2 regions of the Peribacillus sp. N1 genome follow, and region 2 is predicted to be linked to the other one. Evidence: riboswitches for the same ligand, from Rfam matches in the RefSeq annotation. Region 2 holds a riboswitch; the other holds the start of a gene.
The links. Region 2 has a riboswitch for S-adenosylmethionine ahead of ACYP5M_RS16360 (sugar ABC transporter substrate-binding protein). Riboswitches for the same ligand answer to the same signal wherever they lie in the genome.
Positions count from the first base shown of each region.

Region 1 (6,274 bases), on a different contig from region 2:
CTATCATCATTTTAATTTTTCATCGAATTAAAAAGCATTATGAAGCAGTTGGTGACCAACTAAGGATTACAACATGCGAGCCGATCTTACCAATTGAAGGGAATATCATTATCGTACCTGTGGCAGGTATAACTCATGTGGTTGAGAACTCTTTAAATTATGCAAAATCTCTATCTGCACATCAGGTCATTGCCGTTTATGTCGCTTTTGAAAGAGAAGACGAAAAGAAATTCGAAGAAAAGTGGGAAAAATGGCAGCCAGATGTCAGACTCGTTACACTGAATTCTTATTATAGAAGTATCATTCAGCCACTAACTAAATTTGTGGACACAGTTGAACATAAGGCTAGTGAATCCAATTATAAAGTAACGGTGATCATCCCCCAATTCATTCCGAAGAAGGGCTGGCACAATATACTTCATAACCAATCAAGTTTACTGATCCGCGCCTACTTACTTTATAAAAGGAATGTGGTTGTTACGACAGTGCCATATCATTTGAAGAAATAAGTTCCATATCTATAACTGGAAGCAAACCTGCATAAGGTTTGCTTTTTTTATAATCTTATAAAAAAAGACAGCAGTACAGCTGTCTTTTCTCCAACTAAACGCTCCCGATTTATTAGCATCGGAAGCTTTCTTTGTGTTGAACACTATTTTTGCAAAAACACTTCATAAAATTACCAAGGGTCAATTCAAATAAAGCGAACATATTAAAAAGAAGACAAAATGAAATTTATTAGCTTTGAACTTACATATGGGGGTTGAATATGGATATATTATTAGCTCTCTTGCCGGCACTATTCTGGGGAAGCATCGTTTTATTTAATGTGAAACTCGGGGGTGGGCCATATAGTCAAACATTGGGTACAACCATTGGCGCATTGATTTTTTCAATAGGTGTTTATATTTTTGCCGATATTAAGTTGTCATTTCTCGTGTTTGGAGTCGGGGTTGTCTCTGGATTGTTTTGGGCCGTTGGACAAGCTAATCAGCTTAAGAGCATTGATTTAATGGGAGTATCCAAAACAATGCCGATATCTACTGGAATGCAGCTCATTTCAACGACTTTATTCGGGGTCATTGTTTTTAACGAATGGTCTACAATGAAAGCAATCATTTTAGGCGTCTTGGCATTAGTCTTCATTATTATAGGAATTGTCTTGACCTCCTTGGAGGATAAAGAATCAAAAGAGGGCAAATCGGGAAACTTGAAGAAAGGAATTGTTATTCTCCTCATCTCGACATTCGGTTATTTGGTTTATGTGGTCGTGGCCCGTCTTTTCGATGTTGATGGATGGTCAGCATTGTTCCCTCAAGCGATAGGGATGGTAATAGGCGGTCTGTTATTGACTTTTAAACATAAACCGTTTAATAAATATACGATTCGCAATATCATTCCGGGATTGATATGGGCTGCAGGGAATATGTTTTTATTCATATCCCAGCCCCGTGTGGGAGTGGCCACTAGTTTTTCCCTTTCGCAAATGGGCATTGTCATCTCAACTCTCGGCGGGATCATCATTTTACGTGAAAAGAAAACGAAACGCCAACTAATTGGAATCATAATCGGAATTATCTTGATCATCATTGCTGGGATTATGCTCGGGATGGCAAAAAGTTAATTGGAGGGTGATTAAATGTATACAGATTTAGAAGGTAAGGTCGTTGTTATAACCGGTTCATCCACTGGTTTAGGGAAAGCGATGGCCATTCGCTTTGCCAAGGAAAAGGCAAAGGTCGTGGTTAATTATCGCACTAAATCAGAGGAAGCGGATAGTGTAATGGAGGAAATCAAAACAAATGGCGGGGAAGCAATTGCAGTAAAAGGCGATGTCACCGTTGAAGAAGATGTGATTAATCTTGTTCAATCAGCGATAAAGAATTTCGGGAAACTCGATATATTCATCAATAATGCAGGAATTGAAAATCCGGTTCCGTCTCACGAGATGCCGTTAAGCGACTGGAATAGGGTAATCAATACCAACTTAACGGGAAATTTCTTGGGCTGCCGTGAAGCTATCAAGTATTTTGTCGAGAACGACATTAAAGGGAATGTTATAAACATGTCCAGTGTACATGAGATGATTCCCTGGCCTTTATTCGTTCATTATGCTGCAAGCAAGGGCGGGGTGAAGCTGCTTACGGAGACACTGGCACTTGAATATGCACCAAAGGGAATCCGTGTGAACAGCATTGGTCCTGGAGCCATCGCCACGCCAATTAATGCCGACAAGCTTGAAGATCCCGAAAAGAAAAAGGATCTTGAAAGCATGATTCCGATGGGGTATATCGGAAAGCCTGAAGAAATTGCTGCGGTTGCTGCATGGCTGGCATCTTCAGAGTCCAGTTATGTAACGGGCATCACTCTATTCGCTGACGGAGGAATGACGAAATACCCTGCATTCCAGGCGGGAAGAGGATGAATTTTGTTTAATGATGCAAAAAGACTCCCAGCAGGCTCAAACCGGCTGGGAGTCTTTTTTAAATCATTAACGAGTATGATGATTATACCAGCTAATGAAATTATCCACGACCGTATCGATAAACTGGACAGTCGACTCATGTGTAAGCCTGCCTTCGTTATCGATTTTGTCATGCACTGCACCAACATATACTTCATTCCCTGGAAGGAGTGGGGAGGCGATGCCTATTGCGAATAAGATTTCACGCAAATGCAATTGAGCTTTAACCGTTCCTAATTGCCCCATTGAAGCACCCATGATCCATGATGGTTTGCCGATTAAGACTTTATCGACACGTGATAACCAATCGATTGCATTGCCCAATACACCTGGAATCGTACCGTTGTATTCAGGAGTTACCCACAAAACTGCATCTGCTTCGGCCACTTTGCTTTTAAATTCTTTTACAACTGATGGAGGGTCATTTTCAATATCTTGATCATAAAAAGGTAATTCCCGAATGTTCAATATTTCGAGATCGAACCGATCTTGATATCTAGATTGAATATATTTGGCAAGCTTAAGGTTGTAAGACTCTTTACGGATACTTCCCACTATTGCAACAACTTTCATCTTCAATACCTCCAATGATTTTTATAATGGATAATCATGTAAATGTATTCCACTTACCTATTATAATTGGAATGTAAATGAAAGGGAAAAAGGATGCTTGGGAAAAAGTTGAGTTAGAGCTTAATAAACAAATTCCTCTCGAACATTCATTCACTTAGGGTTACCCTGCAAAGTTAGACTCGAAAATTAAATAGATTTGTTTGTGCCAATCCAATCCCCATTACTAGAACTCACCAAACAATATTGCATTTGTTTTTAATTTAATATTATGACCATTCCTATAGGGATTAAGGAAAAATCCTTTCAGAGAAAATGAAATAAGACGCTTGAAAAGTAAATAATGAAATATCATGAAGACCGTAAGTGAAATGTTTTTTTTTTGCTTGAAAACTATTTCACTAAAATGACAGGAGAGGATGAAGTTGATCTTTCGTACCATTGATACGGACAAAGATAAAGATATTATCGTTAAATTCAGGAAAGATTCCTTTGTTGTAAGTTTTGGATCTGAGGCAGGTTTTGGAGATGAAAATACATATCTGCAACGAATGGAAGAAAGGGTCCGCAAATTCCCGGGGGGACAGGTGATCATTGAAAAGGACCAAGTACCGATTGGGCAAATGGAACTTCGAATTCGGGCGTATGAAGGAACTGAGATCGGCTATGTAGATCTATTTTATCTTATTCCCGGATACCGCAGTAAAGGCCTTGGCAAGGAATTGGTTCGCTATGCAGAAAACTTTTTCGGGCGATTTAATGTATCCGAATATCATTTAAGGGTTTCTCCGGATAATCAAGAGGGCGATTCACTTATATAAGAATTCAGGCATGATGAAGATAAGGGAAGAAAATGAAATATACCCAGTATGGAGAATGAGCAAATCATTATAGAATATAAAATTTAACTATATTAATATAATTAAAAGGCGTCAATCACTATACTGTGAAAATATTTTAACCGATGAAAAATAGGGTTGACTTTAGAGAAATTAGAATATATAGTGAAGGACATAATTAAATATAACGTTAATTCTTATCAAGAGATGTGGAGGGACTTGGCCCTATGATACCTCGGCAGCGGGTTTTTACTTTTGTAAAAATACTGTGCTAATTCCAACGGACGAAAGTTTGAAAGATAAGAAGGAGCTTTTCTTAGATAATTAATTTAAGAGTTTACTCTTTTTTATGTCTAAAGAGGCCTCTTCTGTCTGATGACGGAAGAGGCCTCTTTTGTTTATTCAAAATGTATATGGTTATTAGGAAATTTGGTGCAATTACTCATGAGTTTCGCAGATTTACTCGTGAGTTTCGAATTTAACCCTATCATTATGAAGCGTTGCAAAGCTCTTCTCTCTGGATAATGAATTCGTACAAATAAACAACATGGGGGGAGATTGGATGATTGAGTTTCAAAATGTTAAAAAGGTATATCAAACAAAGAAACAGACTGTCGAGGCTTTGAAGGGCATTAATTTGACAGTGGAAAAGGGGGATATATTCGGTGTAGTCGGTTATAGCGGGGCCGGGAAGAGTACGTTGATCAGGTTGGTCAATTTGCTTGAACATCCTTCAGATGGTTCGGTGATTGTTGGGGGCAAGGATTTAACCAAATTGAGCGCGAAGGAATTGCGGGCAGAAAAGAAAAAAATCGGGATGATCTTTCAGCATTTCAATTTGCTAAACTCAAAGACCGTTTTTGATAATATCGCCATGCCGCTGATTTTATCGGGAACCCCTGGTAAAGAAATCAAAAAGCGGGTAGGCGAGCTGTTGGAGTTCGTTGGCTTATCGAGCAAAGCAAAGAGTTATCCGGAACAATTATCCGGCGGTCAAAAGCAGCGGATCGGCATTGCGAGAGCATTGGCTACCAATCCATCGATCTTATTGTGTGATGAAGCTACCTCGGCATTGGATCCGCAAACAACGAGTGCTGTTCTGCAGCTCTTAAAGAAAATCAATAAAGAATACAATATTACCATTCTGCTAATCACTCATGAGATGTCTGTCATTCGGGAAATTTGCAATAAGGTAGCGGTCATGGAGGGCGGATGCGTCGTTGAACAAGGTTCGGTTTTCGAAGTTTTTGCGAAGCCGCAAACGGATATTGCAAAAAACTTCGTGAGAACGGTCATACATGACGAAATTCCACAAAGTTTCCTAAAAAGCATAGGGTCCCATATCCCGATTATTTGGAAAATTAATTTTATTGGGACTACTTCGGGTACTCCTTTGCTTTCAACCATCTCGAAGAAATATGATGTTCATTTAAGTGTTTTATCAGCCAATATTTCTGAAATTCAGGAAACGCCTTTCGGGAATTTGATCATCGAAGTGACCGGGAATAAAAATGAGGTGGACAAGGCTTATCAGTATATTAAAGATGAGGGGATTCTCGTCCAGGAGGTGCAGATAAATGGGTAATACGCTTTGGGGAATGGAAATAACGGCAGATCAGCTGTCGACAGCTTTCGGTGACACACTTTATATGGTAGCCATCTCATTGGTATTTTCCGGATTGATTGGTCTTCCGCTTGGTATCCTGCTTGTCATTACAAGAAAGGGCCATATCCTGGAGAATAAATGGGTCTTTAATGTATTGAACCCGATCATCAATATATTGCGGTCGGTTCCTTTCATCATCTTGCTAGTAGCACTTATTCCGTTTACCAGAATGATTGTAGGCAGTGCGATCGGAACGAATGCGGCCATTGTTCCGCTAATCTTTTACGCGGCTCCTTATATCGCCCGGCTTGTGGAGAACTCCCTGTTGGAAGTGGACAAAGGGATCATCGAGGCAGCTCAGGCGATGGGGGCGACGACATGGCAAATCATTTATCGTTTTTTGATTCCTGAGGGACTTAGTTCGTTGATCCTTACATTTACAACAGCGACAATCGGGCTTGTTGGATCTACGGCCATGGCAGGTGCCGTCGGTGCAGGCGGGGTCGGAGATTTAGCTTTGGCTTACGGTTATCAAAGGTTTGATACGATGACGATGATCGTCACAGTGGCGGCGCTCGTGATCATCGTTCAATTACTGCAATCCACCGGGAATTTTGTTTCAAGAAAAATCAGAAGAAGATAAAAATAACAGGAGGTAGGAGAAATGAAGAAAATCTTATTAACGATCATAGTATTGGCATTGGCCATCTTGTCTGCAGCATGCGGGAAAGAAGAAGGTGCATCAGGCGGTTCGGATGATGTGAAAACAGTAAAAGTCGGTGTCAGCAGCGGGGA
Region 1 covers NZ_BAAHZO010000002.1:867,935-874,208, reverse strand. The annotation lists gene ACYP5M_RS12765 (APC family permease) at 1-509, shown strand, start outside; gene ACYP5M_RS12760 (RhaT/GlcU family sugar-proton symporter) at 770-1,624, shown strand; gene ACYP5M_RS12755 (SDR family oxidoreductase) at 1,640-2,425, shown strand; gene ACYP5M_RS12750 (NADPH-dependent FMN reductase) at 2,492-3,037, opposite strand; gene ACYP5M_RS12745 (GNAT family N-acetyltransferase) at 3,460-3,855, shown strand; SAM riboswitch class I at 4,068-4,179, shown strand; gene ACYP5M_RS12740 (methionine ABC transporter ATP-binding protein) at 4,436-5,458, shown strand; gene ACYP5M_RS12735 (methionine ABC transporter permease) at 5,472-6,122, shown strand; gene ACYP5M_RS12730 (MetQ/NlpA family ABC transporter substrate-binding protein) at 6,144-6,274, shown strand, end outside.
Region 1: it holds a riboswitch for S-adenosylmethionine, as region 2 does, so the genes downstream of both, ACYP5M_RS12740 (methionine ABC transporter ATP-binding protein) here and ACYP5M_RS16360 (sugar ABC transporter substrate-binding protein) in region 2, are expected to answer to the same signal.

Region 2 (6,274 bases):
TTTCCGTCTATTACAGGGATGCATATGCAGGTCTGTTAGAAGGAACGCACCTAATCAAGGAATTAAGTCCTGTCGTGCCAAGGTTGCTTGAAAACTGGCTCAAAATCGCAGACGGGGAGCTCTCGCTGTTTGCGGCGGCATCCGCGTTGTCCTGGAATGAAATCTTCCCGGATACGATCAATGCGTTGGTCATTCAGGACGCAGAGAGCCTGCTTTCGAAATCGCCTAAATTGGGTGGCGGACTGGAAGCGGGAGAGAAACTGTTCAATTCCATTATCCAGTGGGCTGAAGATAATGATTTAAAGGTTGGCAATAAGCTTAAATGGATGGTAGACGGGCTTAAGGATACCCGGAATTTCAATCTTCTTCTTGCTGGAAGCACAGGAAATGGCAAGACATCCTTTATTCAGTCAATCGTTGGTGAGAGCATTGCCGCTGAAGATCATTCGTCACTAGTCAGTGTCAAAGATGGGGATGATTTGGAAATCCTTGAAATTACCGATACAGATAGCAAAGTTGTCGAGGAGCTAACTGATTTGGATGAAACACGCCGCCAGCGCGGGACTATTGTCGATGTGACCATCATCAGTGACTACCTAAGGAATAATCATCTCCGATTATTGGATACTCCTGGGTTCAATGGGGAAAAAAGCGTGGAATCCGATTTCCAGGGCTATTTACATGGCAGTGATGGATTGATGTTCGTTCTTGACGCCCGGGCGCCTTTCACCGGCAGCGAACGGGATCTGTTATTGGAAATTCAAATGATGGCTCCGAAACTGCCGATTCATTTCTTATTAAATAAAATGGATACGATATACAGTGATCAGGTCGCAGTCCGGATGGAAGACGAAACATGGGATAAAGTGAATGCCTATTTCCCGAATGCGAAAGTATTCGCTTTCTCTAAACATTATGACAGCCGGCAGCAATTGAAGGACCTTTCAGCCTTCCTTCAATCGAATTATCAAGATGATAATTGGAAGGAAAGAAGATCTGAAAAAATCCTGGCATTCATTCGTAAAACTTTATCTTATCTGTTAGAAAAACGGGCAGCCAATGAGCGGAAATGCGAGCATTCCATCTCTTGGAATGAACAGATGGAAGTCAAGCTGAATGGGGCTGTCAACCAATTGGCTGATTTGGAAAAAGAGAAAAGTGAAAATATCATAAGGTCGTATCGTTCGCTTAAGGACGAAGTGAAAAATCAGCTTTATTCAAAAATTCCTGAATTACTGAGGGATTGCTCTAAATCGTTAACGGAAAGCAGTGATTTCAGTCAGGTCCATGTACAGTTAAATCAGGAAATGAATGAGCGGATTCAAAACTTCATTTCTGACAAGATCATGCCTCAATATTACCGTTCTCTTCAAGACTGGATTGCCAGTTCCCAAATGGAGTTCTCACAAAGCCAGCAGTTTATGGATGAGATGAGTGCCGGTTTCAATGAATTATACAAAGAAGAACGGATTACGCTTGCAGGCGACTTCAGAGTATTGGATGACTGGCGCCGTGATGCCGACCGGATGACAAGCAGTATCCGCATCGAAAACGTCAATATCCTTTTGCGCAGGACTCCATCTCAATTACTGCTTAAAGGGGCAGGGAAGCTGTTTGGGGCGATACCGCAAAATAAAGCCAATATGTACAATCGTTATAAGAAATACCTGGAAAGTGAAGATTACCTGGATGTTGCGGAAATGATCACGGAGCGTTTCCTTACCCAATTTGGATTGTTTGAAAAATCTTTGGATCGTGACATCTCCCTTTTCTATCGCGGTTCATTTGCATTACTTCAAAAAACGATAGAGCAAACGCAGACTGAAATAAAAGACTACCAGGCTGCATTGGAGCATATGAAACAAAATCCGGAAGTTTACCGTGACCCTATCACTTTGTTCGAAGTGAAATTAAGGCAGTTGGAGCGGCTTGAAAAGATTGAGAAAAAGCGTCTAGCCCAGCTTCAAAGAAAATAAAAAATAACGGGGAACATTTCAAATATTCAAAAATCTATTGACTTTACGACTATATCCCTATAAAGTGATAATTACGAAAACGTAACACGATATATCTCTTATCAAGAGTGGCGGAGGGACTGGCCCTAAGATGCCCAGCAACCGTTCCATTAGGAATTGGTGCTAAATCCTGCAAAACAGAAATGTTTTGACAGATAAGAGAGGGACAAGTCTGCAAAACAGCCGATTAAACCTCTCTATATTAGAGAGGTTTTTATTTTGGGATTTACACCAACTTAACTGATAAGACTAATAAGAAAAAATGGAGGGAAACAAGATGAAAAGGTCTATTAAAGGTATATTCATTTCAGCCATCGCTTCGGCTTTGCTTTTAACGGGGTGCTCTACAGGTCAGAGTTCCACAGAGTCGAAGAAAGAAGAAAAAGTATCATTTGAAAATGTTCCGGAAAGATTCGCTGATGGAGATGGAGCCAGAATCAAAGTGATCCGTAAAATTGGCGGTGATGATCATACGGCCCAATACCTGGCGGGGGCGAAGGAAGAAGGAGAAGCACTGGGGTTTCAAGTGGATACGTACACAGCCAATGGTGATACGGCTAAATTCCATGATGCGATAGCGCAGGCTTTGGAGGAAGATTATGACGGCTATATCATTTCACATGGTGACGATGCAGCAACTGTGAATGACGTTCAAAAGTTGGTTGATGCAGGTAAAAGCGTTGTCACATTCGATTCAATAAGCGATCTATCTAAAATAGAAGGCGTGACATTAACTTCACAAGATGATGAAGCGTTGGCAACACTGGCTTTTGATAAGCTGATAAAAGAACAGAAAGGTAAAGCGGCAATTGCATACCTTTGGGTGGACGGTTTTCCTCCAATGGTAAGAAGAAATGCAGTCTATCAGGAAAAATTAAAAGAAAATCCTGGGATCAAAGAAGTCGAAAGATTCGGAGTGGCATCTGCAGATACATCGGTTCAGACACAAAATGCTGTAGCCGCAATGCTGAATAAATACCCTAAAGGTAAATTGGATGCCATTTTCGCAACATGGGATGCCTTTGCTATCGGTGCAGCCCGGGCGATTAAAGAGGCGGGCCGCGATGAAGTGAAGATATATGGAATAGATGTCTCGAATGCAGATCTCCAGGAAATCCAATCGGCTGATAGCTCATGGTCCTACACGGCAGCAGTAGATCCCAAGTTGATCGGTGCAGTGAATATGAGGATATTGGCTAAAAAATTAGCGGGCGAAGAAACGCCGCAAACCTATGACTTGGAGGCTTCACTTATTTCACAAAAGCAAATCCAAGCGTCTAAAGAAGCAGTGAACATGGCAAATCTGTCTGGTATTGTCGATGGCTGGGGTGTATCGACGGAGTTTGAAGAAGATTGGATGAAAGTTTTGAAAGATCATTATAAAAATTAAAAAGAGACACTCTCTTTCAAGTAGAAGGGAGTGTCTGTTCATAAGGGGGAATGGACATGGGCACGCAACTAGAAATGAAGAAGATTTCGATTGAATTTCCGGGGGTGAAGGCGCTGAGTGATGTTGATTTTTCCGTAAAATCGGGGAAAGCCCACGCATTGGTCGGTGCAAACGGAGCAGGGAAATCGACGTTAATGAAAGTTTTATCGGGAGCCCATGTTCATTATTCAGGTGACATTTATATTGATGGGGTGAAGAGGGATATCCGCTCGCCAAAAGCGGCTCAAGAACAAGGCATTCAAATTGTTTATCAGGAAGTGGATACCGCCCTCATCCCTTATTTAACGGTTGGGGAAAATGTAATGTTGAATGATATGGTCCAAAACATGGGAAAAAAACAGATGGTCCAATGGAAAGAGCTGCATAACCAAGCGGCTTCTATTCTTGAAGATATGAAAATTCGTGTCCCTTCGAAAAAGCTGGTAAGAGACCTTACCTTGGCTGAAAAACAGATGGTCCTGATAGCAAGAGCCGTTTCGACAGAATGCAAATTCCTGATTCTCGACGAGCCAACTGCTCCGTTAAGTCATACGGAGACGACAGAACTTTTTCGAATTGTAAATGAATTAAAGCAAAAAGGCGTGGGAATCATTTTCATTTCACATCGTCTGCCCGAAATTTTTGAAATCTGTGAGGAAATTACAATCATGAGGAATGGGGAGCGTGTCACAAGTCGAAAGAAGGAAGATATAACCCGTACCGAAGTCGTAGAGAACATGCTTGGAAAAACCATGGATGAACAGTTTCCTGAAGTGAATGCTTCGATTGGCGACGTTATTCTGGAAGTGAACGGATTGTCAGATGCAGAGAAAGTTAAAAATGTCAGTTTGAATATTAAAGCAGGCGAGATAATCGGCTTGGCAGGGTTGGTCGGGGCTGGGAAAACGGAGCTGTGTAAAACCCTTTTCGGCCATACGTCCATCACAGCGGGGGAAGTCATCCTGAATGGTCGAAAGCTTTCCTTGAAATCACCGCACGAAGCAGTAAAAAGCGGTCTGGCACTTGTACCTGAGGAACGCAGGAAAGAAGGGGTCCTTGTTCAGGAATCAGTCTCGGCGAACTTGACGGCAGCCAGTCTTGGCAAATTCTCAAAGACATTCAGCTTCGTGAATCGCAAGGCGGAAAAGGAAAGAGCGAAGGAAATGATCGCAAGCCTCGGCATTAAAACTCCTTCAGGGGAAGTGAATGTCGAAAACCTTTCAGGTGGCAATCAGCAAAAAGTTGCCATCGGGAAATGGCTTATGGCCGATGCGGATGTATACATATTCGATGAACCAACGAAAGGGGTCGATGTTGGAGCCAAGAAGGATATATTCGAATTGATTGCAGAGCTTGCAAGGAATGGGAAGGCGATCATTTATGCATCATCCGAGCTTTCCGAAATCATTGGCATTACCAACCGGACATATGTGTTATATGACGGGAGCACTGTCATCGAATTAGAAACAAGTAAAACGAATGAAGAAGAAGTACTATTCTATTCAACAGGAGGAAAATAGAATGAGCATACCCAATCCTGTTACACAGACAGCGAAAGTGAAGAAAAAGGTGGAACTATTCGACTTTTTCTATAAATACGGCACAATATTGACGATTATCATTCTGATTGGAATTTTTGCCGTGTCCAATCCATCTTTCATTCAAACTACGAATCTGGTCAACATCCTGCGTTCCATTTCAATCGTGACCATCATTGCGATCGGCATTACGATATCCCTGACCGTGGATGGCTTCGACCTTTCCGTCGGCTCCGTCGCATCATTGGCCAATGCCATCGTCATCTCGATGTTTGTCTGGTTTTCACAGGATACATTAATTGCCATATTAGCTGCGATCGGTGCCTCACTTGTCGTAGGCGCCTTGAATTCATTCATGATCGTTAAATTGAGAATTCCCGACATGCTGATGACTTTGGCTACCATGTTCATTATCCAGGGAATTGCCCTTACCTATACAAAAGGGGCCACGGTTTCGCAAAATATGGTCATGCCAGACGGGACGTTCGCAACAGGACTGATCAGCCCGTTTTTCGCCAAAATTGGCCAGGTACCGTGGATAATCCTGATCATGGCCGTCATTGTGATAGCGACCCATATCTTTTTGACTTATACGAAGCACGGTCGTTATATGTACATTATTGGGGGAAATAAGGAAGCGGCGAGACTTTCCGGGATATCGGTCAATAAATACAAAATCCTTGCCTACCTGCTTTCAGCTCTATTAGCTGCAATCGGGGGTATTGTCCTAGCTTCAAGGGTTATGACATCGGAAATCAATTCAGGTTCCCCCTATTTAATGGACGCCGTTGCAGCAGCCTTCATTGGTTCCTCCGTTTTAGGAGCGGGAAAACCGAATGCCTTTGGAACCTTTGTCGGTGCAGTCCTGATAGGAATCCTTCAAAATGGTTTGATCATGATGTCCGTTCCGTATTATGCGATGGATATCGTCAAAGGAACAGTGCTGGCACTTGCGCTCGCGGTAACCTATTACAAGCAAAAACATTAAAATGTATTCGTTGCTTTACTCTACAAAAATCCAAAAATATGAAAAAATCCTGTTGTAATGCAACAGGATTTTCCTTTTTAAAAAGGGATGGGTTAAGGGGGTCGTCATCATTTTACTTACGCTAAAATGGCGGCAGGAGCACTTTTTGAACCCTCATTGTTGGAGTATAAAGATTGACCGCAACCTTATTTACCTTTTAATAAGATTGATAATGATCTATTGTAAAGTATGAACATTCATATCATATACTTATCTAAAGGAGAGTGTAGACTTATGCGCGAAACCTGTGTTCCGGCAGGTGTGA
Region 2 covers NZ_BAAHZO010000004.1:99,471-105,744, forward strand. The annotation lists gene ACYP5M_RS16355 (GTP-binding protein) at 1-1,976, shown strand, start outside; SAM riboswitch class I at 2,072-2,177, shown strand; gene ACYP5M_RS16360 (sugar ABC transporter substrate-binding protein) at 2,293-3,405, shown strand; gene ACYP5M_RS16365 (sugar ABC transporter ATP-binding protein) at 3,462-4,964, shown strand; gene ACYP5M_RS16370 (ABC transporter permease) at 4,966-5,970, shown strand; gene ACYP5M_RS16375 (winged helix-turn-helix transcriptional regulator) at 6,244-6,274, shown strand, end outside.